4 regions of the Buttiauxella noackiae genome follow, and region 3 is predicted to be linked to each of the others. Evidence: predicted binding sites of a transcription regulator. Region 3 holds the regulator's gene; each other region holds the start of a gene.
The links. Region 3 encodes PurR, which represses purine synthesis genes. Its sites were predicted from a motif close to CANGCAAACGTTTGCNTG; they were not measured.
Positions count from the first base shown of each region.

Region 1: IX31_RS06155 (amino acid aminotransferase) is a predicted target of PurR. The motif match lies at 4,943-4,960, and genes of this name have one in related genera.
Region 2: purE (5-(carboxyamino)imidazole ribonucleotide mutase) is a predicted target of PurR. The motif match lies at 3,783-3,800, and genes of this name have one in related genera.
Region 4: purL (phosphoribosylformylglycinamidine synthase) is a predicted target of PurR. The motif match lies at 5,065-5,082, and genes of this name have one in related genera.

Region 1 covers NZ_JPRU01000001.1:1,327,484-1,334,854, reverse strand. Annotated here, with positions in the region: gene mukB (chromosome partition protein MukB) at 1-158, shown strand, start outside; gene ldtD (L,D-transpeptidase) at 321-2,201, shown strand; gene mepK (peptidoglycan L,D-endopeptidase MepK) at 2,384-2,932, shown strand; gene IX31_RS06160 (MBL fold metallo-hydrolase) at 2,973-3,620, shown strand; gene IX31_RS06155 (amino acid aminotransferase) at 3,691-4,881, opposite strand; gene IX31_RS06150 (porin) at 5,070-6,170, opposite strand; gene asnS (asparagine--tRNA ligase) at 6,765-7,371, opposite strand, start outside.
Region 2 covers NZ_JPRU01000002.1:594,934-602,304, forward strand. Annotated here, with positions in the region: gene IX31_RS11160 (DUF2971 domain-containing protein) at 1-723, shown strand, start outside; gene mnmH (tRNA 2-selenouridine(34) synthase MnmH) at 855-1,952, opposite strand; gene purK (5-(carboxyamino)imidazole ribonucleotide synthase) at 2,119-3,189, opposite strand; gene purE (5-(carboxyamino)imidazole ribonucleotide mutase) at 3,186-3,695, opposite strand; gene lpxH (UDP-2,3-diacylglucosamine diphosphatase) at 3,962-4,684, opposite strand; gene ppiB (peptidylprolyl isomerase B) at 4,693-5,187, opposite strand; gene cysS (cysteine--tRNA ligase) at 5,364-6,752, shown strand; gene IX31_RS11195 (helix-turn-helix domain-containing protein) at 6,842-7,371, shown strand, end outside.
Region 3 covers NZ_JPRU01000001.1:331,813-339,183, forward strand. Annotated here, with positions in the region: gene cfa (cyclopropane fatty acyl phospholipid synthase) at 1-77, opposite strand, end outside; gene punC (purine nucleoside transporter PunC) at 374-1,567, opposite strand; gene punR (DNA-binding transcriptional activator PunR) at 1,683-2,594, shown strand; gene purR (HTH-type transcriptional repressor PurR) at 2,663-3,688, opposite strand; gene cydH (cytochrome bd-I oxidase subunit CydH) at 3,984-4,073, shown strand; gene sodB (superoxide dismutase [Fe]) at 4,126-4,707, opposite strand; gene IX31_RS01470 (C40 family peptidase) at 4,906-5,754, opposite strand; gene grxD (monothiol glutaredoxin 4) at 6,117-6,461, shown strand; gene rnt (ribonuclease T) at 6,521-7,180, opposite strand; gene gloA (lactoylglutathione lyase) at 7,273-7,371, opposite strand, start outside.
Region 4 covers NZ_JPRU01000002.1:1,286,698-1,294,068, reverse strand. Annotated here, with positions in the region: gene puuR (HTH-type transcriptional regulator PuuR) at 1-205, shown strand, start outside; gene puuC (aldehyde dehydrogenase PuuC) at 345-1,832, shown strand; gene IX31_RS14365 (NAD(P)/FAD-dependent oxidoreductase) at 1,835-3,115, shown strand; gene mltF (membrane-bound lytic murein transglycosylase MltF) at 3,344-4,900, opposite strand; gene purL (phosphoribosylformylglycinamidine synthase) at 5,171-7,371, shown strand, end outside.

The DNA of each region.
Region 1 (7,371 bases), 1.0 Mb from region 3:
TCATTGCTGCACCTGAGAACATTAGTCCGGAAAAAGGCACCACTTACAAGCTGGTACGTAAGGTTGTTCAGAACCATGAGCACGTCCATGTTGTAGGTCTCAGAGGCTTTGCGCCGCCCCTTCCTGAGCCGGTTCTCGGCACAATAGATGCGTCATAAAAATCGCGGGCTACGGCCCGCGTTTTCTTTTCTAAGAATTCTTAATCTTTAATTTTATTTACATTTATACGGGCAAATAATATTCGCTGTTTATATACTGATTATTAAAACCCAGCGACAAAGCTGGGTGATGTAAAAACAGGTATAAACAGGGGGCAAGGGATGTTGCTAACAAAATTGCACGGTTTTAAGCTGTCAGCGCTCGGTTACGGGCTGGCACTGAGTTTCGCTCCACTGTTTATGGCGCAGGCCGATGAGCCAGCGGTCGTTCCTTCTGACAGCTCTGCTGTGAGCATTGAACCAACCAGCACGCCAGACCAACCATTACCGCAATCTGCTGCTACCGCTACCATGGTAGGAGTGTTACCGCTAAATTCTACCGGCATGTCTGCCGCACAAAGCCGTTCTCAGCTCGTGGCGCATTTACCTGCGGGCTACACTCCGGTTTATCTGAATGCGTTGTCTGCATTTTATGCGGCCCGCGAGATGAAACCGATGTGGGAGAATCGCGATGCCGTGAAGGCCTTCCAGCAGCAACTTGCCGAAGTTGCCATTTCTGGCATCCAACCACAGTTTACTACCTGGGTCGAGTTGCTTACCGATCCGGCGGTCACGGGGCTATCGCGCGATATTGTATTGTCTGATGCGATGATGGGTTATTTGCAATTTGTCTATGGCATCCCGACGGAAGGCAATCGCTGGTTGTACAGTGCTAAGCCTTACAAGCTGCAAACTCCACCGATTTCCGTTATTAACCAATGGCAAGTGGCAGTAGATCAAGGGACGCTAGTCAGTTTTGTTGAAACGCTAGCCCCTCAGCATCCGCAATACGCTAAGTTGCACCAGTCGTTGGTACACTTACTCAGTGACTCGCGTCCATGGCCTCAATTGACCAGCGCTGAAACTCTGCGCCCCGGTCAGTGGAGCAATGATGTGCCAGCGCTACGGGAAATACTCGCACGCACCGGTATGTTGCAGGCTGAACCTTCGATTCCATTACCTGAACGCGACAATGTTTCTAAGACAGCGGTTGCTGTCAGCCCGTCAGCTATTCAGTTAGACGGCGAGCAAACCATGCAACAGATACCAGATGCAGTGGCTGGGAAGAAAAAGAAATCAACCCCAGCTGTTCGAAGTGCCTACAGCAAAGAGCTGGTTGAAGGTGTAAAACGTTTCCAGAAGTGGCAAGGTTTGGGTGTTGATGGTTCTATCGGGCAATCAACCCGCGACTGGCTGAATGTCACACCGCAACAACGAGCTTCGCTGGTAGCCCTAAACATTCAGCGTTTACGTTTACTGCCGAAGAAACTTGATACCGGCATTATGGTAAATATCCCTAATTATTCTCTGAGCTATTACCTTAACGGCAGTGAAGTATTAGCTTCGCGCGTAATCGTTGGGCGGCCAGATCGCAAAACGCCAATGATGAGCAGTGCGCTTAATAATGTGGTCGTTAACCCGCCGTGGAATGTCCCACCAACACTTGCGCGCAACGATATTTTGCCAAAAGTACGCCAGGACCCAGGCTATCTCGACAGGCATGGTTACAGCGTACTACGCGGTTGGAGTAATAATGCAGAAGCAATCGACCCATGGCATGTCGATTGGGAAACTATTACTGCCAGCAACTTGCCTTTCCGCTTCCAGCAAAAACCTGGGGTCCAGAACTCGTTAGGGCGTTACAAGTTTAATATGCCGAGTTCTGACGCTATCTATTTGCATGACACGCCAAACCACAACTTGTTCCAGAAAGATGCGCGAGCGTTGAGTTCTGGCTGTGTACGAGTCAACAAAGCCTCTGAGCTGGCAAACATGTTGCTGCAAGACGCAGGCTGGAACGATGCCCGTATTTCGAGTCAATTGAAAGATGGCAATACGAAATACGTGAACATTCGGCAGACCATCCCGGTGAGTCTCTATTACCTGACCGCATTTGTCGGTGACGATGGGCGCACGCAGTACCGTACAGATATTTACAATTATGATCTTACCGCGCGATCGGGCGCACAAATCCTTTCAAAAGCTGAACTATTAATACGCTAAATGCAGTAATTCTAATGAATTAGCGGTCGTAATAATTGCTTAATCCTTCCGGGTCCTCTGCAGGGCCCGGTTTTACTGGGTTTTGCACGCCTTGACTCGCTTTGTTTTGGCGGTTAAGGTGCGGAGCAGTGCGCCCAAAGTGCATATTATTCGATCGTTTTTTATCTGTAGACCTGGACATCATGGACAAATTTGACGCAAACCGCCGCAAGCTGCTGGCGTTGGGTGGTGTGGCTTTAGGTGCCTCGCTGTTACCAACACAAGCGTTTGCAATGCTATCAACACCGCGCCCACGCATTCTGACTCTTAATAACCTGCATACTGGGGAGTCATTGAAGGCTGAATTTTTCGATGGTAAAGGCTATATTCAGGATGAATTAGCAAGACTTAATCATTTCTTCCGTGATTATCGCGCGAATAAAATCAAATCCATCGATCCTAAATTATTCGATCAGTTGTACCGCTTGCAGGGTTTGTTAGGAACCAACAAACCGGTGCAACTGGTATCTGGTTATCGCTCCCTGGACACGAACAATGAGTTACGTGCTCACAGCCGAGGTGTAGCTAAAAAGAGCTATCACACCAAAGGCCAGGCAATGGATTTCCATATTGAAGGGATTTCGTTAAGCAATGTTCGCAAAGCAGCATTATCAATGCGCGCTGGTGGTGTAGGATACTACCCAAGCAGCAACTTTGTGCATATTGATACCGGGCCACTAAGGCACTGGTAAAACAACGGAATCCGGCGAGCGTTGCCGGTATTGGAGCATCATGAACTATCACATTATTCCGGTCACCGCATTCGGCCAAAACTGTTCTCTCATTTGGTGCGAAGAAACTCAGCAGGCAGCATTGGTTGATCCTGGCGGTGAAGCCGAAAAGATCAAACAGCAAGTGACTGCGAAAGGCGTGACAATTACGCAGATCCTGTTAACTCACGGCCATCTTGATCATGTTGGAGCGGCAGCTGAGCTGGCTGAACACTACGGTGTTCCTGTAGTTGGGCCGGAAAAAGAAGACGAATTCTGGTTGCAGGGTTTACCTGCACAAAGCCAAATGTTTGGACTCGAAGAGTGTTTGCCGCTGACGCCTGATCGCTGGCTGAACGAAGGCGACGCGGTGTCGGTAGGGAATGTCTCCTTACAGGTTCTGCATTGCCCGGGCCATACACCTGGCCACGTTGTTTTCTTTGATGCTCAGTCCCGGTTACTGATTTCCGGCGATGTGATTTTCAAAGGTGGGGTAGGGCGTAGCGATTTCCCTCAGGGTAATCATGCAGCACTCATTGACTCAATTAAACGTAAGCTATTGCCATTGGGCGATGATGTTACGTTTATTCCAGGCCATGGACCGTTGTCGACGCTCGGTTACGAACGCCTGCACAATCCCTTCTTGCAAGACGAATTACCGGTCTGGTGATTTCCTCCTGCTGAAATAAAAAGAGCCGCATTATTAATTTAATGCGGCTCTTTTTTTGTCGATAACTTAATTACAGTACAGCGACAATCGCTTCGCACAGTGGCGCCATGTTGTCTGGCGTCATACCTGCTACGTTTACACGTCCGGATGCTACTGCATAAACACCAAACTCTTCACGTAAACGCAGTACCTGCTCTTTGGTCAGGCCACTGAACGAGAACATGCCGTTCTGGTTGATAATGAAGCTGAAATCGCGGTTAGCGCCTTTCTCTTGCAGAGTATTCACAAACAGGTGGCGCATACGCTGAATACGCTGACGCATGTCAGACAGCTCTTGTTCCCAGAGAGTACGCAGGGCATCGTTGCTAAGAATTGTGGCTACAACCGACGCGCCGTGAGCTGGTGGGTTTGAGTAGTTAGCACGAATCACAGATTTCATCTGGCTGAATGCACGGTCAACGGTGTCTGCATCAGCAGCAACCAGCGTACAGGCACCTACACGCTCATTGTAGAGGCCGAAGTTCTTGGAATAGGAACTAGCCACAATCAGCTCTTGATGGCTTGCTGCGAAGATACGCAGGCCTTCTGCATCTTCTTCGAGACCACGGGCAAAGCCCTGGTATGCAAAGTCAAACAGCGGTAACCAGCCTTTAGCCAGTGACATCTCAGCCAGGACCTGCCACTGCTCAGCTGTTGGGTCGATACCGGTTGGGTTATGGCAGCAACCGTGGAACAAGACTACGTCGCCTGCTTGCGCTGCTTGCAGGCTGTTGATCAGTCCGTCGAAATTCAGAGCGTGATTCTGCGCGTCGTAGTAATCATATTCGCACACTTCCAGACCGGCGGAGTTAAATACACTTTTGTGGTTCGGCCAGCTAGGGTTGCTTACCCATACGCGTTGGGTGTTAGTGTTTTTAGCGAGGAAATCAGCAGCAACGCGCAGTGCACCAGTACCGCCAGGAGTCTGTGCTGTGCGAGCGCGCTTGTTTGCACTAAGAGCGTTATCTTTCCCGAACAGCAATTCCTGTGTGCAACGGCCAAACTCTGGAATACCGTCGATGCCGAGGTAGTTTTTGGTGTTCTCATTTTCCAGCAGATAAAGTTCCGCTTTTTTTACACAGGTCAAAACCGGAGTTTTACCCGTTTCATCCTTATAAACACCAATACCGAGGTTAATTTTAGTCGGACGGTCATCGGCGCGAAACAGATCGGCCAAACCAAGAATTGGATCAGCAGGAGCAGCGGTAATGTTCTCAAACATGACGGGTTTCCATTGTGATATCGAGGGAGTAACGCTCTCAGGTTAACTGCTGTTTTAGCAAATGCCAACCGTTTGCAACAAAAAGAAACAGCTCCCGTCACAAGTTAATTTTTTCAGCTTTTCAGGCATAAAAAAACAGGGCCGAAGCCCTGTTTTTAAACCATCCTTGCAACTAAGTTGCTGGATAATTAGAACTGGTAAACGATACCAACAGCTGCCTGGTCGTCTGTAGCCAGACCGGTCGCTTTAGCGTAATCGTTGTCATCCAGCAGGTTGAACTTATACGCTGCGTATACGTTCATGTTTTTGTTGAAGTAGTACCAAGTACCCACTTCTACGTATTTGGTCAGGTCAGCATCGCCGCCGCTGAAGCCAGCGCGTGATTCCAGATCTTTACCTTTGGACTGTACATAGCCAACAGATGGGCGCAGACCGAAGTCGAATTGGTACTGAACAACCGCTTCCAGGTTCTGAGTTTTGTTAGCGAAGAAAGCAGCATCAGTATCGTTAATACGGCTTTCTGGCGTCATATTGTACGTCTGGGAATACATAACTGCTGCGTACAGGTTGTTTGCATCATACTTAGCAGAAGTTGCCCATGCTTCAGCTTTGTCACCAGTGCCGTTAGCTTTCTGATCAACGGTACGGTTAGAGTTCGCATAACCAGCAGACAGGCCGAAACCTTCGCCCAGGTCATAAGATACAGAGGTGCTAACGCCGTCGCCGTTCTGTTTGAACACGCTACGGGTAGAGGATTCGTTTTTACCCTGGTACTGTACTGCGAATGCCAGGCCGTCAACCAGACCGAAGAAATCAGAGTTACGGTAAGTAGCAACACCGTTAGTACGACCAGTCATGAAGTTGTCGGTGTAGTTCCAGCCGTCACCACCCCACTCAACCAGCATATCTGTCGCAGATTCTACGTCGTAGATTGCGCCGTAGTTACGACCGTAGTCGAAGGAACCTGCATCACCCATTTTCAGACCAGCGAATGCCAGACGGGTTTTAGTACCCTGGGCGCCTTCCGCATTAGAGGCGTCCATGTTGTATTCCCACTGACCATAGCCGGTCAGTTGGTCATTGATCTGAGTTTCGCCCTTGAAGCCGATACGAGCATAAGTGGTGTCTTCGTTGCTGGTGTTACCGTTAGTAGTCCAGACGTGTTCACCAACAGCTTTACCGTAGAAGTCCAGTTTGTTGCCGTTTTTGTTATAGATTTCTGCAGCGTTAGCTGCACCGGCTACCAGCAGAGCAGGGATAACCACTGCCAGAATATTGCGCTTCATCATTATTTATTACCCTCATTGGTTTTTTTGTGACACCTGCCACTGCCGTCAATAATTCTGTACGGAACTATTGATGAGAGTTTGGTGTCTTTCTGTATCTGTCAGGCATCTTTCCATCCATGAAACCGTTTCGCTAGCCTGAAAGTGCTACAAACATCGAGAGTTAGTTACAAGAAGAAAGTATGTGTAACTAAATGTGTATTTTATTGAACTTTGTGAACTATCTCAAACTTCCTGACCGCTTCGTTTAAAAAACCACCTTTCTAATCCTATATATATGAATTACTTATGTTTAATTTGCATAACAGCAAATCTTCTTAATTTTTTGCTTACATTTGTACAATCTTTGAGTGATTTTTAGATGTCCAGACATCTGAGTGAAATTTATCCGAATGTGCTAAGTCAACTAACCGAAGCAGGAAGCAAGCGGAAATAGGGGGTGTTTTGTGATTGTTTATTTCGCGGACACAATTCGTAACTGGGGAGTTGCAGGATGGGGTTGAAATTGACGTTTGTTTAACTTTCGTTGAAGAAAAAAGACGTTTATACGGCAGACAGAAAAAAGGCCAGCAACGCTGGCCTTAGAAAAATGACTGCTTAGAAGTTCGCATTACGTGGTGTACGTGGGAATGGAATCACGTCACGAACGTTCTGAACACCAGTTACATAGGCAATCAGACGCTCAAAACCAAGACCGAAGCCAGAATGCGGAACGGTACCGTAACGACGCAGGTCGCGGTACCACCAGTAGTCTTCTTTATTCAGCCCCATCTCCGCCATACGCGCATCCAGCACATCCAGACGCTCTTCACGCTGAGAACCACCAATGATCTCACCGATGCCTGGAGCTAACACGTCCATCGCGGCAACGGTCTTACCGTCTTCGTTAAGGCGCATATAGAACGCTTTAATATCTTTCGGATAGTTCTTCACAACAACCGGTGCTTTGAAGTGTTGCTCAGCAAGGTAACGTTCATGTTCGGAAGAGAGGTCAACGCCCCAATAAACTGGGTTTTCGAATTTCTGGCCACAATTCTCGAGAATTGTAACAGCGTCGGTGTAATCAACCTGTGCAAAATCGGCGTTGATGAAACGCTGTAAACGTTCCACTGCATCTTTATCCACGCGCTCTGCGAAGAACTCCATGTCATCCATGCGCTCATCAAGCACCGCTTTGAAGACATATTTCAGCATGGCTTCTGCG
Region 2 (7,371 bases), on a different contig from region 3:
ATCTCTATAAAATTCACCCCGCATAGTGAGTTTAATGATCCTTTCGAAAGTTATGGATATGCACTTGATGATGAATCAATTGAATCATTAACTATGAGGTATGAGATCAATCAAAACCTTGCCTGCTTATGCCTTTCTAAAAATCCACTCAACGTATTGATGTGGTCACATTATGCTGATAAGCATCAGGGTTTTGTTGTAGCAATCGACACTGAGAAAGCAGGATTCGATGATGAAGCAAAATGCCTAATTACAGCTTCGAAAGGTGAAATTGATTATTTAGGGAGCCGAATAAAAAGCAAACTAAAAATCAGTCAAGAAAACATCTATGACACTGATATAATTAGTAAATTATTGCTAACTAAATCATTGCATTGGAAATATGAAGAAGAAATTAGAATAATAAAAAAGATAGAATCATTACAAAAGCAAGGTACTGTTTTAATTGATAAAATAATTGATCTAAAATCGGTGACAGGTATCTATATCGGGATCAATAACAAAGGGTTTGATGAAATTATTAGAAATAACAATACATTAGAGTCATTGATTTTAAACAAGACAGTGCAATTATTTCAGTGTGAATTCAAGAAAAGTACATGGGATCTCGCCATAGAAGGTTATGAATACACCAAATACCCGCATGATATGCAGAGAATGGATGTATTTGATTCTGTAGAGAAGGTTTTAAGAGCGATGGAACGTAACCATATAGGCGATTGAGAGTATTAATGGCGATTAATATATCAGCAATGTCCGCTCCTGGCACGAAGCAGACACCAGCCAAAACCAGCATAACCCCCAATATCAGCCAGCAGAAGCCCGGACAAAAAAATCTATTCTGCCTGGCTATATCAGGTATTGCTTTGCAGCCATTCCTCTACCTGCTGGTAGTCGCCACGAAACACGATGTTGTCTGCTTTTTTGCTCAGCTGATAGCGATACATCGGGTCGTAATACTCTTCAAGCAGCGGAGCAAGCCAGGCGAGGTGCCCTTCGACAGAACCGGTTTTACGCTGCAATTCCAGCGCGTTATCCAGATATGCAGTGAATTGCGTAAAACGCTCCATGCCCAGACGGCGGCGAATGGCGAACAGACCGTGGTGCAAATACTCGCCGTAATTCTGCCACGCTGTTTCTTCATCGCTGACCGACAAAAACGCGGCGCTCATTTGCTCAAAATATTCAGTTTTAAGGCGCTCTAAACGCTGATCGAACGGATCGTCAATCACCACAATCGGTGAGCGTAACATCTGTTCTCTGAAGCATTCCGGGATATGGCGCGAGCCAATCATGCGGCCTTCATCTTCCACAACCCACGTCATTTCTGCGCCGTCACTTTTCTTTAAAAGCGTTACGGCCAGGTTATTTTCGAAGTTAGTTTGCGAGGGCTGTTCCACAATCGTGCGGCCAAATGACGAACCGCGATGATGCGCCAGCCCTTCAAGGTCGATGCCGGTTGGCAGCGAGCGAATCAGAATGGTTTTGCCGCCACCGGTGTTGCCACTGACGAGGATCATCGGCCAGCGCGAGCGGGATTCGATCACGTCCATGGCGTAATGGCGCAGCGCTTTGTAACCGCCTTCGACCAGCGGATAGTCAACGCCCGCGTCGCGTAGCCATTCCTGAACAAGGTGCGAACGCATGCCGCCTCTTGCGCAGCACAGGTATCCTTCTGGATTCTGGCGACATTGTTCAAGCCACTTTTGCAAACGGGCTTCACGAACTTCGCCATTCACCAGGCTATGGCCTAATTCCACCGCCGCTTCCTGCCCGCGCTGTTTATAGCAAGTGCCCACTTGCGCACGCTCGTCATCAGACATCAGCGGTAAATTCAGCGCGGCAGGCATCGCCCCCTGGCTAAATTCCACCGGAGCACGCACGTCGATAAGCGGGATATCGGCGTGCAGCAGATGTTCATAATTTTGAGTATCAGGACGAGCGTTTTGCATACATAAACCTTAGAGCGAGTGAGGCCGAAACGCCGTGGATTGTGCGCCTTGCAACGAAGAAAAGAAAGTTATGCGGGGTGAATGTCTGGTCAATGTCGGATGATCCGCCCGACGGGCGGATTTTTCGTAGGGCGGGTAAGCATCGCGCCACCCGCCGCAAACGGAACTACTTCAGAAGTTTGCTCTGCGCCCAGGCAATGCCGCTGGCGTAATCCGCTGGCAACAACGGCACGATGGCCTCAAGTGTTGCGCTCAGTCGGTCAGTATCGCTGTCGTTGAGGTTGAGATGGCCCACTTTGCGACCTTCACGCACCTCTTTGTCGTACCAGTGCAAATGGACTAACGGTAGTTTCAGCCAGTCGTAGTTCAGATCGGTGCCGATAAGATTGATCATTACTGAGGGTGAATTCACCACCGGTTGTGGCAACGGCAGGTCTACAATCGCGCGAAGATGTAATTCGAACTGGCTGATGGATGCGCCGTTTTGCGTCCAGTGTCCGCTGTTATGCACGCGTGGCGCGAGTTCGTTAATCAGCAATCCTTCAGGCGTAATAAAGCATTCCATCGCCATCACACCGACATAGTTCAGCTCATGCATGATGGCAGAAAGCATCGCTTCTGCCTGTTGCTGTTGCTCAATGTCTGCGTGGGGGAAAACGACGCTGGTACGCAGAATACCGTCCTGATGCAGGTTATGCGTCAGCGGGTAAAACACCGTTGTGCCGTCATGCCCACGGGCACCAACCAGCGACACTTCACCAGAAAAATTAATGCCTTGTTCGACAATACACTCACCGTAGCACTCATCCGGCAACTGATCGGTTTCATGGCTGCGCAAGCGCCACTGCCCGCGCCCATCATAGCCACCGACGCGGCGTTTCACTATCGCCAGTTCGCCCAGGTTCTGGAACACTCCAGCCCATTCGTCGCGACTGGAAAGTAACTGCCACGGCGCGGTCGCAAGCTCGAGCTTATCGAACAGCTGTTTTTGTGTCAGACGGTCGGCGATTATCGGGAAGACGTCACGGTTTACGAACGCGTTGTGACGAGCCAGTTCACGGGTGAGGGCCGTTTCCGGCCAGCGTTCAATTTCAGCGGTGATAACGCTTTGCGCAAATGGCACCGCTTCGGGTTCTGCATCTAAACCAACTGGATAAACCGCAATGCCCAACGGCTCTCCCGCCTGACGCAGCATTCTGCCAAGTTGACCATTGCCCAGCACGCAAACGCGTTTCATGCATCACCCCGAGGATCTGGGTTATCCAGCACTTCATCGGTTTGTGCCTGACGCCAGTTTTCCAGGCGTTGGCTCAGTTCTTTATCATGCAAAGCGAGGATTTGCGCTGCCAGCAAAGCTGCGTTAGCTGCACCTGCTTTACCGATGGCCAGCGTACCAACCGGAATACCACGCGGCATTTGTACGATGGAATAGAGACTGTCCACGCCGCTTAACGCAGCACTCTGGACTGGCACACCCAGCACGGGAACCAGGGTTTTTGCCGCGATCATACCTGGCAAATGCGCAGCACCGCCCGCACCCGCAATAATCACCTGATAACCGTTGTCGGCTGCCTGTTCGGCAAAGCTGAAAAGTTTATCGGGAGTTCGGTGCGCGGAAACCACTTCTACGTGGTGCGGGACATCAAGTGCGGTGAGGATTTCGGCGGCAAACTGCATGGTTGCCCAGTCACTTTTGGAACCCATGACAATGGCGATACGCGCCGGGGTCTGGTTGGAGGACATGCGTCTCAAAACTCCTGTGGGTAGCAAACATCACCGAACGTGGCTCGAACGGTCAGAAGGGCTCAGAGAATAGCATGAAGAAAGGGTAAGGAAAACGGTTGCGTGGCTAATCTGGTAGCGAAAACAGCCATTTTTATACGCTATTAACTCTAAATAATTTGAGTTGCAGGTAGGCGGCAAGGGAGCAAATCCCCAGGAGCTTACTTGAGTAAGTGACTGGGGTTTGTGAGTGCAGCCAACACCCCTGCGGCTCGAAGTATGACGAGTTAAAACTCGAAAGGAATTAGTTCGACGTCTTCAGCAGTGACTTTAATCATCGAACCTTCTGTATGCCACGCTCCCAGCACGCAGCGAAACGCGGGTTTACCGTTAGCGGAAAGGGAATTAATTTCAGGGCGATGCGTGTGGCCGTGGATCATCCACTGCACCCGGTGGCGGGTGAGGGTGTCGATAACGGCTTGCGGATTCACATCCATAATCGCCATCGATTTACTGCTGTTAGACGCTTTGCTGTTGGCGCGCATTTTGGCGGCCACGCGCTTGCGGATAAACAGCGGCAGGGCGAGGAATAAACATTGAAGCCATGGCTGGTGCACTTTTTTGCGGAAGGCCTGATAACCGTGGTCGTCGGTGCAAAGTGTGTCGCCATGCAGGGCCAGGATTTTGCGGCCGTAGAGATTGAGCACTTGCTCTTCGGGCAGCAACGTCATTCCGCTTAAACGGGCAAAACGTTTGCCGAGCAGGAAATCGCGGTTGCCGTGAATAAAGAAGCAGGGAACACCAGAATCCACCAGGTCTTTAATGGCTAAAGCGATTTGGCGGTGCAGCGGTTCAGGGTCATCGTCGCCAATCCAGGCTTCAAACAGATCGCCAAGAATATAGAGCGCATCAGCTTTCCGAGCGGTGCCCGCCAGAAAACGCAGAAAACCGGCGGTAATCGCCGGTTCTTCTGAACACAGATGTAAATCTGCGATAAACAGCGTCGCCATGGGGCGAATTATTCGCTGACGGTTACGCTTGTGATAACCACGTCTTCTTTAGGAACGTCCTGGTGCATACCGCTGCGACCAGTGGACACGCCTTTGATTTTCTCAACAACGTCCATGCCTTCTACAACTTCAGCAAATACGCAGTAACCCCAACCTTGCATGCTTTCGCTGCTGAAGTTCAGGAAATCGTTGTCAGCCACGTTAATGAAGAACTGGGAACTTGCAGAATGTGGCGCCTGGGTACGTGCCATTGCTAGCGTACCTTTGGTGTTTTTCAGGCCGTTATTCGCTTCGTTCTGGATGGTGTCTTTGGTCTCTTTCTGCTTCATACCCGGTTCAAAACCGCCGCCCTGGATCATAAAGCCATTGATCACACGGTGGAAAATGGTGTTGGCGTAGAAACCTTCGCGGCAGTACTCGAGGAAGTTTTTAACAGTAATCGGCGCTTTATCATCAAAAGTTTTGATTACGATATCGCCGTGATTAGTATGAAAAGTAACCATGCTGTGCATCCTATATTAGTCAGACAGTGTTCCGGCAGACGGTGCCGCGACACAAGGTGGTTGTTATAGCATAACTGCGCATGATCATCACCTTGCAAAGCGTGCTGCTTCCTGACGGAATTTTGAGGTAACATATAGCCCAATATCGACTACACACGCTTATATGGAATCCCCTGATGTTAAAAATCTTTAATACAATGAGTCGCCAAAAAGAGGAATTCAAACCTATTCATGCCCCAGAAGTTGGCATGTACGTGTGTGGTATCACCGTTTACGATTTGTGTCATATCGGTCATGGCCGTACTTTTGTCGCCTTCGATGTGGTGGCACGTTACCTGCGTTATCTCGGTTATAACCTGAAGTACGTGCGCAATATTACCGATATCGACGATAAAATTATCAAACGCGCCAACGAAAACGGCGAAGATTTTGTCGCTCTCGTTGACCGTATGGTGGCTGAAATGCACACCGATTTCGACGCGCTGAATATTTTGCGCCCGGATAGCGAGCCACGTGCGACCAAACATATTCCAGATATCATCGAAATTGTTGAACAGCTTATCGAGCGTAACCACGCCTATGTTGCCAGCAATGGTGACGTGATGTTCTCCGTCGAATCCGACGCTGATTACGGCAAACTTTCTCGCCAGGATCTGGAGCAATTGCAGGCTGGTGCGCGTGTTGAAGTAGAAGCGAACGTTAAGCGCAATCCAATGGATTTCGTGCTGTGGAAAATGTCCAAGTCGGGCGAACCAAGCTGGTCATCCCCATGGGGCGAAGGTCGTCCAGGATGGCACATTGAGTGTTCAGCGATGAACTGCAAACAGCTGGGTAACCATTTTGATATTCATGGTGGCGGTTCAGACCTGATGTTCCCGCACCACGAAAACGAAATCGCCCAGTCTACCTGTGCGCACGGCGGCGAATACGTTAACACCTGGATGCACTCAGGGATGGTGATGGTCGACCGTGAGAAAATGTCTAAATCGTTGGGCAACTTCTTCACCGTGCGTGACGTGCTGAAATATTACGATGCCGAAACCATTCGCTACTTCCTGATGTCCGGCCACTATCGCAGCCAGCTGAACTACAGCGAAGAAAACCTGAAACAGGCGCGTACTTCGCTGGAACGTTTGTATACAGCACTGCGCGGCACAGACACCAATGCGCAGCCTGCGGGCGGCGAAGCGTTTGAAGCCCGTTTCCGTGAAGCGATGGACGATGACTTCAACACGCCAGAAGCTTACTCCGTGCTGTTTGATATGGCGCGCGAAGTGAACCGCTTGAAAACCGAAGATTTGGCTGCTGCAAATGGCCTGGCGGCTGCGTTACGCCAGCTTTCTGCCGTACTGGGCCTGCTTGAGCAAGAACCAGAAGTCTTCCTGCAAAGCAGCGTTCAAGCCGACGATAGTGAAGTTGCTGAAATCGAAGCGCTGATCAAACAGCGTAACGATGCCCGTCAATCAAAAGACTGGGCGCTGGCAGACCAGGCTCGCGACCGTCTGAATGAAATGGGCATCGTGCTGGAAGATGGCCCGCAGGGCACGACCTGGCGTAGAAAGTAATCCTTATACGGTCTGTTATACAGAAAGCGGCGTAAGCCGCTTTTTTTATCAACTATGATTGTGGTGCGAGGAATAAAAAGGATTAATTCATGACCACCGTAAATGATCAAAACAGTGAATCAGGGCTGTCGACTCTTTATCCATGCAGACCAGTCGCTGAGATAGATGCTCTCCAGGAAGCGCTTTCCACGCTTGGGACGGTTCGCTCTTTCCAGGAAAACGATGAAATTCACGCAGTTCAGCAGCACGAGAAATTCCTGTATCTGTTCACCGAGGGGCGTTTTACGGCTGTTCGTGCAAATGATGGCCTAGTGCTTTCATCTGTTAGGGGCAAGATTATTTATGGAATTGCTGAATGTTTGCGGCCTCGTGGCGGCTGGTTTTTGAAAGTAGAAGAGCCATGTAAGGCGCGGGTTATCCCGGCTGAACTTGCATTTGAACTCTTCACCCGACAGCAATTATGGGAGCCCGTTTCTGTTCTTCTTGCCTGGTTTTTACAGATGTACTCTTTACGTGATGAACATCTGGTAGGGGTTCCGGCGTACGTGATGATTCGCAGTAAATTGCTCGAACTGAATTTGCAACCTGCAGATATACGCCGTGATATTAATGCGGCAGA
Region 3 (7,371 bases):
TGCGTGAGCATATCGTTCACGATTCGATACCACGGGTTATTTCTTATTCTGACTTCTTCTATACACGATGAACTCATAGCTTCTCCACCACCAATGTGAGAGGAACCTTAAAACAGCGTAGACGCTATTTTGGGCATGTGAGAAATGTCACGGAAAATTCCGTGTGCCTGATATCCGACGTAGAACAGAGAAAGGGGACCGGGAGCCCCAAAAAAAACCTCTAAAACAAAAACGGGAGCCAAGAGGCTCCCGTTTTAATGTGATTATTATGGTGTTATTTGTTGAGCCGTTTATGAGTATAGGCTCGCTTAAGCGGTGATTCAATCACATATTCTTAGCAAGCTAACTACATTAATGCTGAGTTATTTTAATCTTAATGTGCATCGGATTCAGCCGTTTGCCAGACTTCGGCATTTTTGCGGCGCTGAAACAAATAGCCCAGTATGGCCAGCACAATTGTGGCTAGCATGACACTGGTGGTGGTCAGCAGCGGTGTTGCCACAAGCCAGGAAACCATCAGGCTTGCGAAGAAACATAGCCCTAATTGCAGCGTGTTTTGCAGCGCTGCGGCTTTTCCCGTGGCTTGTGGGAAAGGCAACAAGGCGGAAGCGACAACAATTGGGTAAATAGCGCCGTTGGCAATGGCCATCACACAGAATGGAATCAGCAGAGCAGTCAGGGTGGCATGACCGCTAACAGCGACCGCCCACGTGCCGAAAATACTCAGAGTATACAGAGCCAACAGCCAGGGCAGCATTTGCTTGCCTTGCCATTTTTGCAGAGCACTACGGCAGCCGTATCCACCAATCAGGAAGGCGATAGTTTGTGGTACGTAGCTCAGGCCGATCGCCGCCGGGCTGTAACCCATATCGTTCAGAATAAACGGAGATCCGGTTAGCCAGGCAAAGAAGCTGGCTGAGCAGGCTGCGTAAATCAATACGTTGCCGCTATATACACGCGAGCGAAGTAACGACATAAAGCTGACTTTATTGTCTTCTGTTTGCGGGTGGTGCTGGGTACGTGGTTTCAGACGCAAAGTTGGGATCATCAGCACCAGTGTGATGGCAAACAGCGTGGCGAAAATAGCCTGCCAGTCAAAGTGGGTCAAAATCCAACTACCCAGAAGCGGAGCCAGCGCAGGAGACAGGCCAACCAGCGGCATAATCGTTGCGAAAATACGATTTGCACGGTTTGCCGGGTAGTAATCGGTCACCAGCGCCTGCCAGCTTACCGCGGCAGAACATACACCAACGGCCTGAACGAAGCGCAGCACCAGCAGAGCAGTGGCACTTTCTACCCACAACATACCAATACAACCGACGGCGAACAGGCTCAGGCCTGCTAACAAAATTGGTTTACGTCCGAAATGGTCAGATAACGGCCCCCACATTAACTGGGCAAGCGCAAAGCCGGCAAGGAACAGGCTCAGACTCGCACTGACGGCGGAGGCATCGGTCTGTAAATCTTGCTGAATGGCAGCGAAAGCAGGCAGATACATGTCTGTGGCGAGGAAGCCCAACACACTTAATCCAGCCAGCCAGATAAGAAATCCTTTTGATGGTTGCATAATGTTCTCTTGTTTTATCGTGCAGGTTGATTGCCGCGTGAGTGTACGGAGTGCAAATACGCTTGTGAAACGCTAATATTTGTAGGTTGCGTTCAAAAAATTTGTGAGCAGAGAAATGTGGTCAGAATATTCGCTGGAAGTGATAGATGCGGTAGCGCGCAATGGTAGCTTCAGCGGTGCAGCACAAGAGTTACACCGCGTTCCGTCAGCTATCAGCTATACGGTACGGCAGTTGGAAGACTGGTTAGCCGTTCCGTTATTCGAACGTCGTCATCGGGATGTAGAATTAACCCCCGCAGGCATCTTTTTTTTGAAAGAAGGCCGCTCTGTTATCAAAAAAATGATGACGACACGGCAACAGTGCCAACAGATCGCAAATGGATGGCGCGGCCATCTGGCGATAGCCGTCGATAATATCGTTAAGCCCGAACGAACGCGGCAGTTGGTGTTGGATTTTTATCGCCACTTTCCTGATATCGAACTGCGTATTTTTCAGGAGGTGTTTAATGGCGTGTGGGATGCGCTAGCTGACGGACGAGTTGAAGTCGCGATTGGCGCGACACAAGCCATTCCTGTCGGGGGGCGCTATGCTTTTCGCGATATGGGGGCGCTGAGCTGGCGCTGTGTGGTGTCATCAAACCATCCGCTGGCACGACAGGGCGGAACTTTAAGTGATGATGATCTACGGGCCTGGCCGTCGTTAGTACTCGAAGATACTTCCCGTTCGCTACCGAAGCGTATTACCTGGCTTTTGGATAACCAGCGTCGAGTTGTGGTTCCGGACTGGGAATCAGGCTCTGATTGTCTTAGCGCGGGGTTATGTATCGGCATGGTGCCATTGCACATAGCAAGGCCGTGGTTGGCTTCTGGGCAGTGGAGTCAGCTGACACTCGATAACCCATTCCCGGATGCAGCATGTTGCCTGACATGGCGGCAAAATGACGCTTCGCCAGCCCTGGCCTGGCTGCTGGAGTATTTAGGGGATAGCGAGACGATGAATCAGGAGTGGTTGCAGGAGCCATTATAAATCGGGTGGTAATCCACCCGACAACTGCATTTCATAGGTCGGATAAGCATAGCGTCATCCGACTTAACTTAGCGACGATAATCGCGGAATGGACCATCTGCCACTGAACGGCGTTCAATCAGACGTGGATGGACTTCAATCGACTGCGACTCTTCGCGTTTATTGACGATTCTATCCAGCAGCATATTGAATGCTGTTTCACCCAACGAATCCTTCGGCTGGTGAATAGTGGTCAATGCCGGTGAGAAATAACGCGCGTTACGCACGTTGTCGTAACCGATAATGGAAATATCCTGCGGCACGCGTAAACCCATCTCATCAGCAGCACAAATTGCGCCCATCGCCATAATGTCACCGCCGCAGAATACTGCAGTTGGGCGATGAGACTGACCGATTATCTGCTGCATGGCGCGGTAGCCTGACTCAGGTTCAAAGTCACCTTGAACAATCCAGTTGTCAGGAATAGAGATACCCGCTTCTTCAAGTGCCTTCATAAACCCTGCATGGCGGCCACCACCGGTATTACGTTCCATTTGACCGGGAATTGCACCAATCTCACGGTGGCCACGCTCAATCAAATAACGTCCTGCCAGGTAGCCACCGTGGAAAGCATTATCGACAACGGAGTCGGTAAAATCTGCGCGGGCTTCACCCCAGTCCATCACAACCATTGGGATGTGACGATATTCTTCAAGCATAGTCAGTAATGATTCCGGGTATTCAGAACACATCACCAATAGGCCATCAACGCGTTTTTGCGCCATCATGGACAAATAGGCGCGCTGTTTTTCGAAGTTGTTATGCGCATTACCCAGAATCAGGGTATAGCCTTTTTCAAAGCAGCTATTTTCGACAGCTTCAATTATCTCGGCAAAATAGGGTGCTTCGCTGGAAGTGGCTAGCAAACCAATCGTTTTGGTGTGATTAACTTTCAAGCTACGCGCGACGGCGCTAGGTGAATAGTGCAATTGTTTAATCGCAGCCCATACCGCATTACGTGTCTCTTCCGCCACAAAACGGGTTTTGTTGATCACATGTGATACGGTTGTAGTGGAAACGTTTGCGAGCTTCGCTACGTCCTTGATTGTCGCCATTAAATTTCACTCCGGGCCATATCGTAAACCCCTGATAACCAATGTGTTAAACGATTGCGTACGCTAACTCCTGAGGCAACGTTAAGGTTGCAGGTATGCCGGGATTGCGACATAAAACGGAAGGAGGGCGTTGAATAGATGGTACGCAATAAATTAGCGTGGGATTTTGGCCTATCCTGGAGAAAAGTGAAAGAGGGAAAAGCGATATCAGGTTAAAACGAGGGGGATTTTTATGTCTGATTGTGGGAAAATCAATCCGACACACCGATTGTAAGGTAATAAAAGGAGTTTGCTAATGAGTACCGATCTGAAATTTTCAATCATGACCACGGTTGTTGTTTTGGCACTGATTGTGTGTGGCGCGCTAACCGCCGTACTGCATTGATACATCGCTCTGATTAAAATGGGCCGCAATCGCGGCCCATATCTTTTAGGTTTTATGCTGCCAGGTTCTTCGCAACAAACTCCCAGTTCACCAACGCCCAGAAATGCTCAAGGTAACCAGCACGAGCATTGCGGTAGTCGATGTAGTACGCATGTTCCCACACATCCACAGTCAATAACGGCGTTGCTGCTGTTGTCAGTGGTGTACCCGCGTTTGAGGTAGAGACGATCGCCAAAGCACCATCTTCTTGTTTGACAAGCCAGGTCCAGCCAGCGCCAAAGTTTTTGATAGCCGCATCAGTGAATTGCTGTTTAAACTCAGCAAAGCTACCAAATGACTTATTAATGGCTTCCAGAAGCTCTCCAGTTGGTTCACCGCCAGCATTTGGTGCCAGGCAATTCCAGTAGAAGGTATGGTTCCAGACCTGAGCTGCGTTGTTAAACACGCCACCTTCGGAAGTCCGAACGATCTCTTCGAGAGTTTTACCTTCAAACGCGGTGCCCTTAACCAGATTGTTCAGGTTAGTGACATAAGTTTGATGGTGTTTACCGTAATGGTATTCCAGAGTTTCGGCGGAGATATGCGGTGCTAAAGCATCTTTTGCATATGGTAGTGCAGGTAGTTCGAACGACATTGCTGACTCCTTATTACCCGTGATACTTCGAGCTACATCTTTGTTGGCTTTATTCATTCTCTTGCCGCTGCGATGCAACTCGAATTACTTTGGGTATCTATTGTTAAATAAACACTTTTAGTGCGGGTTTAGGGTAACAAATTGAAAGGATAAGCAAAAGAGGGAACTTACCTGCCCAGGGAAGGGCAGGTAGCAGATTTAACGAATGGTTTTAGGTGTCATAACGCGTTTTGCGCCGACATAGTGACGTTGCCAGTAATCTTCGCTCAAAGAGGTGATCTGGATGTCCTGACCGGTACGTGGTGACTGAATGAATTTACCATTGCCGACGTATACACCAACGTGATCAGCAGTACCACGACCCTGAGTACGGAAGAACACCAAATCACCCGTTTCCAGCTCTCCACGATCTACAGATGAGGCATCACGCAGGTGATACATCTCATTAGCGGTACGAGGAATACGGAACTTCACTAAGTCTTTGTATGCGTAGTAAACCAGACCACTGCAATCGAAACCGGTAACTGGTGAGGTGCCACCCCAACGATACGGCTTACCGATCTGGCCCATCAATTTGTTCATTGCCGTTTTTTGTGCTTTTTGCACACGGACTTTATGCGCCGCTGCAATCGTCGTTGGCTGTTCTGATTTCACTTTTACACAATGCGCTTTATGGCCTTTACGCGGCTTGCTGCATTTTTCGGTGAAAGTAACAGGCTGGGCTTTTGCGAGCTTAGAAGTTTTATTGCGGGAGTTTTTTGCAAGATTCTTTGTTTTAGCGCTGCTGGCATTTTTGGCGGTTTTACTTTTTGCGGCAGTTGTTTCTTTTTTCTTGCTGGCCGTTTTAGCTGAGGTGGTGCTTTTTTTGCTGGCGGTGGTGGTTTTACTCTTACTGCTCTTTTCTGTGCTCTTCGTTGTATTTTTCACAACGTGCGCTTTGGACGCCACCACGGGACGAGCGTGCTCAGACGCCTGCGTCAATGGTGTATACGGCAAGGTAAATAGCAGAGCACAGAGCGTGATAGAAATTTTTGTTATCCGCGCCACTCGACAATCCCCTGGTTAAAATGAATGCATGAGAAAAACCATCATGCCCGTGTATGATTTTGCGAAACCCGCCGATTCTAATCTATTAAGTACGATAAAGTTAATAACCTTTTACTATTCGTCTTGCTGTTTCGTTACCGGACGCAAAAAAAATAACCAAACTAATGGTTGTAAGGCTATTTATTGATCAGGCTTAGGATTATTTGCTGATTTTCAGTGGCAGGAAAAGTGTTATTCTTAATGCATGTTGTCCCTCCATCGCGTACGACAGAAAAACCCTGTAAAAAATGGTGTTTTCTGGAGGGGGCGTCAATCGCTACAATGGCAGGCTAATGCCAGGACTTGGTTTGAGGAAGCATGCAATGAGCACTATTGAAAAAATCCAACAACAGATTACTGAGAACCCAATTCTTCTTTATATGAAAGGTTCTCCGAAACTGCCTAGCTGTGGCTTCTCCGCCCAGGCTGTGCAGGCGCTATCCGCTTGTGGTGAGCGTTTCGCGTACGTTGATATTTTACAGAACCCAGACATCCGTGCTGAGCTGCCAAAATACGCTAACTGGCCTACCTTCCCGCAGCTGTGGGTTGATGGTGAGCTGGTTGGCGGTTGCGATATCATCATTGAGATGTATCAGCGTGGTGAATTGCAATCTCTGATTAAAGAGACTGCAGCTAAGTACAAATCTGAAGAGCCAGACGCAGAGTAATTTGCAACCCGAATCAGATCTAGCCAGAAGTAAAAAGCGACCCGTTAAGGTCGCTTTTTTTATGCTTCAGATTCTGGCTCAACCGGTAAGGGTAGAGGCCAACCACCGAGTCGTTTCCAGCGGTTGACGATTTCGCAAAATAGCATGGCTGTTTGCTCAGTATCATATAGAGCTGAGTGCGCCTGGCTGCTGTCAAATGGCATACCTGCGGCGATACACGCTTTGGCGAGTACCGTCTGGCCCAGCACCAACCCGCTCAGTGCGGCAGTGTCAAAGGTCACAAATGGATGGAACGGGTTACGTTTTAAAGAAGCACGTTCTGCCGCTGCCATCATAAAGCTGTGATCGAATGTCGCATTATGGGCGACCATGATCGCGCGGTTACAGCCGGTGTCTTTAATGCCTTTGCGCACCATTTTAAAAATTGCGTGCAGCGCGTCATATTCACTCACTGCACCACGCAACGGGTTATGCGGGTCGATACCATTAAAGGCCAGCGCTTCAGGCTGAAGAATTGCACCCTCAAAAGGTTCAACATGGAAATGCAGGGTTTCGTCAATCGATAACCAGCCGTCTTGATCCATCTTTAAAGTGATGGCTGCGACTTCAAGTAAAGCATCGGTTTTAGCGTTAAACCCGGCGGTTTCAACGTCAATGACTACCGGATAAAAACCACGAAAACGGTCGCACAGGCTATGCAGTTGCGTGTTGTCAGACATCAGGATCTCTTAATACGGGGAAAAAGCAGCGCGCATTATGGCAAATTTTAACAAGGGAAGCTAACGGGTGCAGATAGCACCCGTACAGAATATTAATTACCCAAGCCTTTACCAGCGTCTTTGCTTTCGATCAGCTCAATTTTGTAGCCGTCTGGATCTTCAACAAAAGCGATAACGGTGGAACCGCCTTT
Region 4 (7,371 bases), on a different contig from region 3:
GACGACTGGAGAGAGGATCAAGCACCAGGGTGAAGAGATAGGCACGATACTGGAAGGTGAAGTGATACTGACCATCAACGGTCAGACATATCACCTGGTTGCAGGGCAAAGTTATGCCATCAACACCGGCATACCTCATAGCTTCAGCAACACCTCGGCAGGCATCTGCCGCATTATCAGCGCCCACACTCCCACCACGTTCTGAAGTCCATTCGGCCTGAGTTATTCAGGCCGCTTTTTTAAAAAACTTTTTACGGGATTTATTTCCTGGGGCAACTTGCAGCCAGATTTTGCCGACAACAGCGAAGAAAGACATTTTATCTTATTGAATCTAAGGAGTAATTATGGACTTTCAGTATCTGAATTACTGGCAGGAAAAAGCAAAAAATATCACGCTTGAAAGCCGCCTGTTTATTAACGGTCAATATTGCCAGGCTCAGGACAATGACACTTTTGACATTGTCGATCCTGCCGCGCAGCGCACGCTTACCCAGGTTTCCCGCGGCAAAAAAGCCGATGTTGATATTGCTGTACGTGCCGCCAGGGATGTTTTTGAGCGCGGTGACTGGTCGCAGGCCTCTCCTGCAAAACGCAAAGCCGTACTGAGCAAACTTGCTGATTTAATGGAGCTGCATCACGAGGAGCTGGCGCTGCTGGAGACACTTGATACCGGTAAGCCTATTCGCCATAGCCTGCGTGATGATATTCCAGGTGCCGCCCGCGCCATTCGCTGGTACGCGGAAGCGATTGATAAAGTTTACGGTGAGGTCGCCTCCACCGGCGTGAATGAGTTGGCGATGATCGTACGTGAGCCGATCGGCGTTGTTGCCGCTGTGGTGCCGTGGAACTTTCCTCTGCTGCTTGCCTGTTGGAAGCTCGGCCCGGCGCTGGCGACAGGTAACAGCGTGATCCTCAAACCTTCTGAAAAATCCCCGCTGACAGCAATTCGTCTGGCGCAGCTTGCGAAAGAAGCGGGTCTGCCTGACGGTGTGTTTAACGTCATCCCAGGTTTCGGTCATGAAGCCGGCCAGGCGCTGTCACAGCATCCGGACGTGGACGTTATCACTTTCACCGGTTCAACTCGTACGGGTAAACAGCTGCTGAGAGATTCGGGGGATAGCAACATGAAGCGTGTCTGGCTGGAGGCGGGTGGTAAAAGTGCCAACATCGTGTTCGCCGACTGCCCGGATCTGCAAAATGCCGCAGCCAATACCGCCGCAGGGATTTTCTACAATCAGGGTCAGGTATGTATCGCTGGAGCTCGTCTACTGCTGGAAGATAGCATCGCCGACGAGTTTATTGCTCTGCTAAAAGAGCAGGCCAATAACTGGCTGCCAGGCAATCCACTTGATCCGAATACCACAATGGGCACGCTGATTGATAACGCCCACGCCGACAACGTACACAATTTTATCCGCGATGGTGAAAGCCTGGGCAAGCTGGTGTTAGACGGCCGTGATGGTAAACATCCTGCTGCCATTGGCCCAACCATTTTTGTCGACATCGATCCGAATACTCGCCCGGGCCGAGATGAAATCTTCGGACCCGTTCTGGTTATTACCCGGTTCACCACCGAAGCGCTGGCGCTGGAATTAGCTAACGACAGCGACTACGGCCTGGGTGCTGCAGTGTGGACCCGCGATCTTTCCCGTGCTCATCGCATGAGCCGACGCCTTAAAGCTGGCTCAGTCTTCATCAACAACTACAACGATGGCGATATGACCGTACCGTTCGGTGGCTACAAACAGAGTGGTAATGGCCGCGATAAATCCCTGCACGCGCTGGAAAAATTTAGCGAACTAAAAACAATCTGGATCTCCCTGGAGTCTTAATCATGTCTGAACATACCACCAGCTATTACGCCGCCAGCGCTAATCAGTATGAGCCGTTTCCACAGCTTGAAGAATCCGTTTCCTGCGATGTGTGTATCGTCGGAGGAGGTTACACCGGACTTTCCTCAGCACTTCATCTGTCGGAAATGGGTTATGACGTAGTGCTGCTTGAGTCGGCACGCATCGGCTTTGGCGCAAGCGGGCGTAACGGCGGCCAGCTCGTTAACTCCTACAGCCGTGACATCGACGTCATCGAACGCACTTACGGTCCAGACGCCGCAAGAATGCTAGGTGGCATGATGTTTGAAGGCGGCGAGATCATTCGCGAACGCATCAAACGCTACCAGATTGACTGTGACTACCGTCCAGGCGGATTGTTTGTCGCCATGAACCGCAAGCAGATGGAAACCCTGGAAGAACAAAAAGCTAACTGGGAGCGCTACGGCAACATCCATCTGGAGCTGCTGGATACCGATGAGCTACGCCGTGAAGTGGACAGCGACCGTTATGTTGGCGCCTTGCTCGACCATAGCGGTGGCCATATTCACCCGCTGAATCTGGCTATCGGCGAAGCCAATGCCATTCGCCTTAACGGCGGCCGCGTCTATGAATTGTCACCGGTAATTAACATCCAGCACACCAGCCCGGCAGTTGTCAGCACCGCAAAAGGCCAGGTCACGGCACGTTATGTCATTGTGGCGGGTAACGCTTATCTCGGCGATAAGCTCGAGCCGGAACTGGCAAAACGCAGTATGCCGTGTGGTACCCAGGTGCTGACCACCGAACCACTGGGTGAAGACGTAGCCCGCTCACTGATTCCGAAAAATTACTGTGTGGAAGACTGTAACTACTTGCTGGACTACTACCGTCTGACTGGCGATAACCGTCTGCTCTATGGCGGCGGGGTGGTATATGGCGCTCGAGACCCTGCGGATATTGAACGTCTGGTAATGCCCAACCTACTGAAAACTTTCCCGCAACTAAAGGGCGTGAAAATCGATTACAGCTGGACCGGCAACTTCCTGTTGACTCTTTCACGGATGCCACAGTTTGGCCGCCTGGATAACAACATCTATTATATGCAGGGCTACAGCGGACACGGCGTGACCTGTACGCATCTGGCGGGGCGTTTGATCTCCGAACTTCTGCGCGGTGATGCTGAGCGTTTCGATGCGTTTGCCAACCTGCCGCATTACCCATTCCCTGGTGGTCGCAGCCTGCGTATCCCGTTCACCGCGATGGGGGCGGCCTACTACAAACTGCGCGATCGTCTTGGTGTGTGATTAACTCTCTAATCGACTGATGCCTGATATAAGGCAACGTGTCTGAGAGCATATTTTATTTGTATTACTATGACTTATGATGGAAAGCTCTCATCAGAAATAAAATGGACAACTCCGTTTAGGGTTGTCCATTTTTTCTTTACTTGTGCCTCGATGGCGCACTGCATCAGTAGAATATGATTGCTTCGCTAATGGATGTTTCGGGCCATCCTGGGATGAGTCACCAGGTTACGGTGACTGAGGGCGTACTGGCAGAAGAGTGCTCGGCAATGTTATCTGTTTTTTCTCGAGTCCGCCGTCTTGAGAAAAAGGCCCTAAAGGAAAAGGCCCGTAGCCTGGAGTAGCAAGCTCTACAGGGGTTACAACTGGGTAAGCTTCAGCATATTTTTCTTCTTGCGCCGCCTGCTTCTCTTTTTCAAGTAAATATCCCGCAAGACTGATGTGATACTTACGGATATTTTCTACATAGGCATAAGCCTCATGGCCACGGGCGTAACCATAAGTGGTTTTGCTGTAATACTGTTTTTGACTCAGCAAAGGTAGCCGAGTTTTTACATCCGCCCAACTGTCCGGATTACCTTTCTGTTTCGCTGTAAGCTGACGGGCATCAAGCATATGGGCATACCCCATGTTATAGGCCGTCAGAGCAAACCAAATACGCTCATCCTCTGGCACGCTCTCAGGGACTTTTGACATCATATCTTTCAGATAACGACTCCCCCCTTCAATGCTTTGCTCTGGGTCTAACCGGTCAGAAACACCGAGACTTTGCGCGGTATTTTTGGTCAGCATCATAAGCCCGCGAACGCCAGTGGGTGAAGTGGCCTGATCATCCCAGTGCGATTCCTGATACGAAATCGCTGCCAGCAAACGCCAGTCTATTTCAGTGGCATATTTTTCGAATAACGGCTGAAGCGTTGGTAGCACGGTATCAACCGCTTTCAGGAAGGTACGGGTATCTACGTAGTCAAAATCCCCAACGTGGCCGAGATATTTTTCTTCAAGACGCGCAAAGGTGCCATCGCTGTTAAGGCGGTTATAGAAATCGAGTAGAGCTGCGGAAAGGCTATCATCGTTATCCAACGCGCTAAACCACGTAACAGGCTGTTCGTCGGTCACATCCAGAGCGACAGCAAGCTGCGGATGAACGCGTTGGAAGGTGCTGATGGCAACAGAATCCGCAATAGTAAAGGCAATCTCTCCATCAACCACTTTTTGCATCAGTTCAGTGCTGCTGTGTTGTTCATCAACTCGCCAGCTTAAATCCGGGAATTTTTCTGCTTTCAGCTTGTTCAACGCATTAAGTGACGTAACGCCGGGTGAGAGAACTAGCTGATTTTCTTTAACGTCCGCCAAAGAGCGCGGACGGAAACTCCCGATGCGATAAACCATCTGCTGGGAAACGGAGTAGTAGCTCGGTCCGGCCTGGTAACGTTGGCTACGTTGCGTGTTGTAAACCAGGCCTGCTGCAATCACATCGGCATTATCATTATCAATGTCATCAAACAGCTCCTGGATATTGGGGCGAACGGTCACTTCCAGCTTTACGCCAAGATAATCAGCAAACTGCTGGGCCAGTTCGTAATCCAGGCCGATCTTCTTTCCCTGATATAGGGTGTAGGTCAAAGGCGACTGAATCGTACTGACGCGTAAAACCCCCCGCGATTGAATAGCGGCGATACGGTTTTCGGTTTGTCCGAACCAGGGTATGGAGGGCCAGAGCGCCACTGCCAGCAACACGGTTACGGCACCGATGAGCAGATAATTAATCTTAAATCTTTTCAAATAGTTAATCTTCTGCGGTGCGTCGAGTCTTCGCTAACAACAGGCTTCAAAAGTTGAGGTTGCACAAAAAGGTGTGGCGCATTTTGCTTAACAAAACGCCACTGCGCAACTTATTCAACATTTCTGGCTGAATTTTAAACAATAAAAAGTAATCCACTTATTTATACGCAAACGGTTTCGTCACGGCGATGGATTATCTATAATGGCGCCCGTTTTCCCCTTGCGCCCACTGAAGCGTCCCCCTGGCGTTTCGAAGACGAGAGATCTTTGATGATGGAAATTCTGCGTGGTTCGCCCGCTTTATCGGCATTTCGTATTAACAAATTACTGGCCCGCTTTAATGACGCCAACCTTCCGGTCAGCGACATTTATGCCGAGTATGTTCACTTTGCCGATCTCGACGCGCAGCTCGACTCTGATGAGCACGCCCGTCTGCAACGGTTGTTGAAATATGGTCCAACCCTTGCCGACCACGCCCCGACAGGCCACCTGATTCTGGTCACGCCGCGTCCTGGTACCATCTCCCCCTGGTCCTCTAAAGCTACCGATATTGCCCATAACTGCGATCTGGCCAAAGTTAAGCGCCTGGAACGTGGTGTGGCGTATTACGTGACGGCAAGCCAACTGACCGACGCACAACGCAACGAAGTTGCCACATTGCTACATGACCGCATGATGGAAAGCGTCTTTGGTGCGCTTGATGATGCACAGCAGTTGTTCTCTCATCACACGCCCGCTCCGGTGCAAAGTGTTGACCTGCTCACGCAGGGTCGCGAAGCACTGGTTGAAGCCAACATCCGTTTAGGACTGGCTTTGGCAGAAGATGAAATCGACTACCTGCAGGATGCGTTCACCAAACTGGGGCGCAACCCGAACGACATCGAGCTGTATATGTTCGCGCAGGCGAACTCCGAACATTGCCGCCACAAAATTTTCAATGCCGACTGGATTATCGACGGCGTAGAGCAGCCTAAATCGCTGTTCAAAATGATTAAAAACACCTTCGAGAAAACGCCTGATTACGTGTTATCTGCTTACAAAGATAACGCCGCTGTGATGGAAGGCTCCTCGGTAGGGCGCTTCTTTGCTGACCATGAAGCAGGTCGCTACGACTATCACCAGGAGGAAGCGCATATCCTGATGAAAGTTGAAACTCACAACCACCCAACTGCTATTTCCCCATGGCCGGGTGCTGCAACAGGCTCTGGTGGTGAAATCCGTGATGAAGGTGCGACGGGCCGTGGTGCCAAACCGAAAGCTGGCCTGGTTGGTTTCTCGGTTTCAAACCTGCGCATCCCTGGTTTTGAACAGCCGTGGGAAGAAGATTTCGGCAAACCCGATCGTATCGTAACCGCCCTCGATATCATGACCGATGGCCCTCTGGGTGGTGCGGCGTTTAACAACGAATTCGGTCGCCCGGCGTTGACTGGTTACTTCCGTACATACGAAGAGAAAGTGAATAGCCATAACGGCGAAGAGTTACGCGGTTACCACAAGCCAATCATGCTGGCCGGTGGCATCGGTAACATTCGTGCCGACCACGTTCAAAAAGGCGAAATTACCGTGGGCGCGAAACTTATCGTGCTCGGTGGCCCATCAATGAATATTGGTCTGGGTGGCGGTGCGGCATCTTCCATGGCATCCGGTCAGTCTGATGCGGATCTGGATTTTGCTTCCGTACAGCGCGATAACCCAGAAATGGAACGCCGCTGCCAGGAAGTTATCGACCGCTGCTGGGAACTGGGCGATGCCAACCCGATTTTGTTTATTCACGATGTGGGCGCAGGCGGTCTTTCCAATGCCATGCCTGAGCTGGTGAGCGACGGCGGCCGCGGTGGCCGTTTCGAACTACGTGATATTCTGAATGATGAACCGGGTATGAGCCCGTTAGAAGTGTGGTGTAACGAATCCCAGGAACGTTATGTTCTGGCCGTTGCTCCAGACCAGTTGCCGCTATTTGACGAACTGTGCCGCCGTGAACGTGCGCCATATGCCGTTATCGGTGAAGCCACCGAAGAAAAACACCTGACGCTTAACGACAGCCATTTCGACAACCAGCCGATTGATATGCCGCTGGATGTGCTGCTCGGCAAAACGCCAAAAATGGAACGTAACGTTGAAACCCTGAAAGCGAAGGGCGATGCGCTGGATTGCCGCAATATCACGATTGCTGATGCGGTAAACCGTGTGCTGCATTTGCCAACAGTTGCAGAAAAAACCTTCCTTGTGACCATTGGTGACCGTTCGGTTACCGGTATGGTTGCCCGTGACCAGATGGTTGGCCCATGGCAGATCCCGGTTGCCAACTGTGCGGTTACTACCGCAAGTCTTGATAGCTACTATGGTGAAGCGATGTCGCTTGGCGAACGTGCGCCGGTAGCGTTGCTGGACTTTGCGGCATCAGGTCGCCTGGCGGTCGGTGAAGCGTTGACTAACATTGCCGCAACGCAAATTGGCGCGTTGAATCGCAT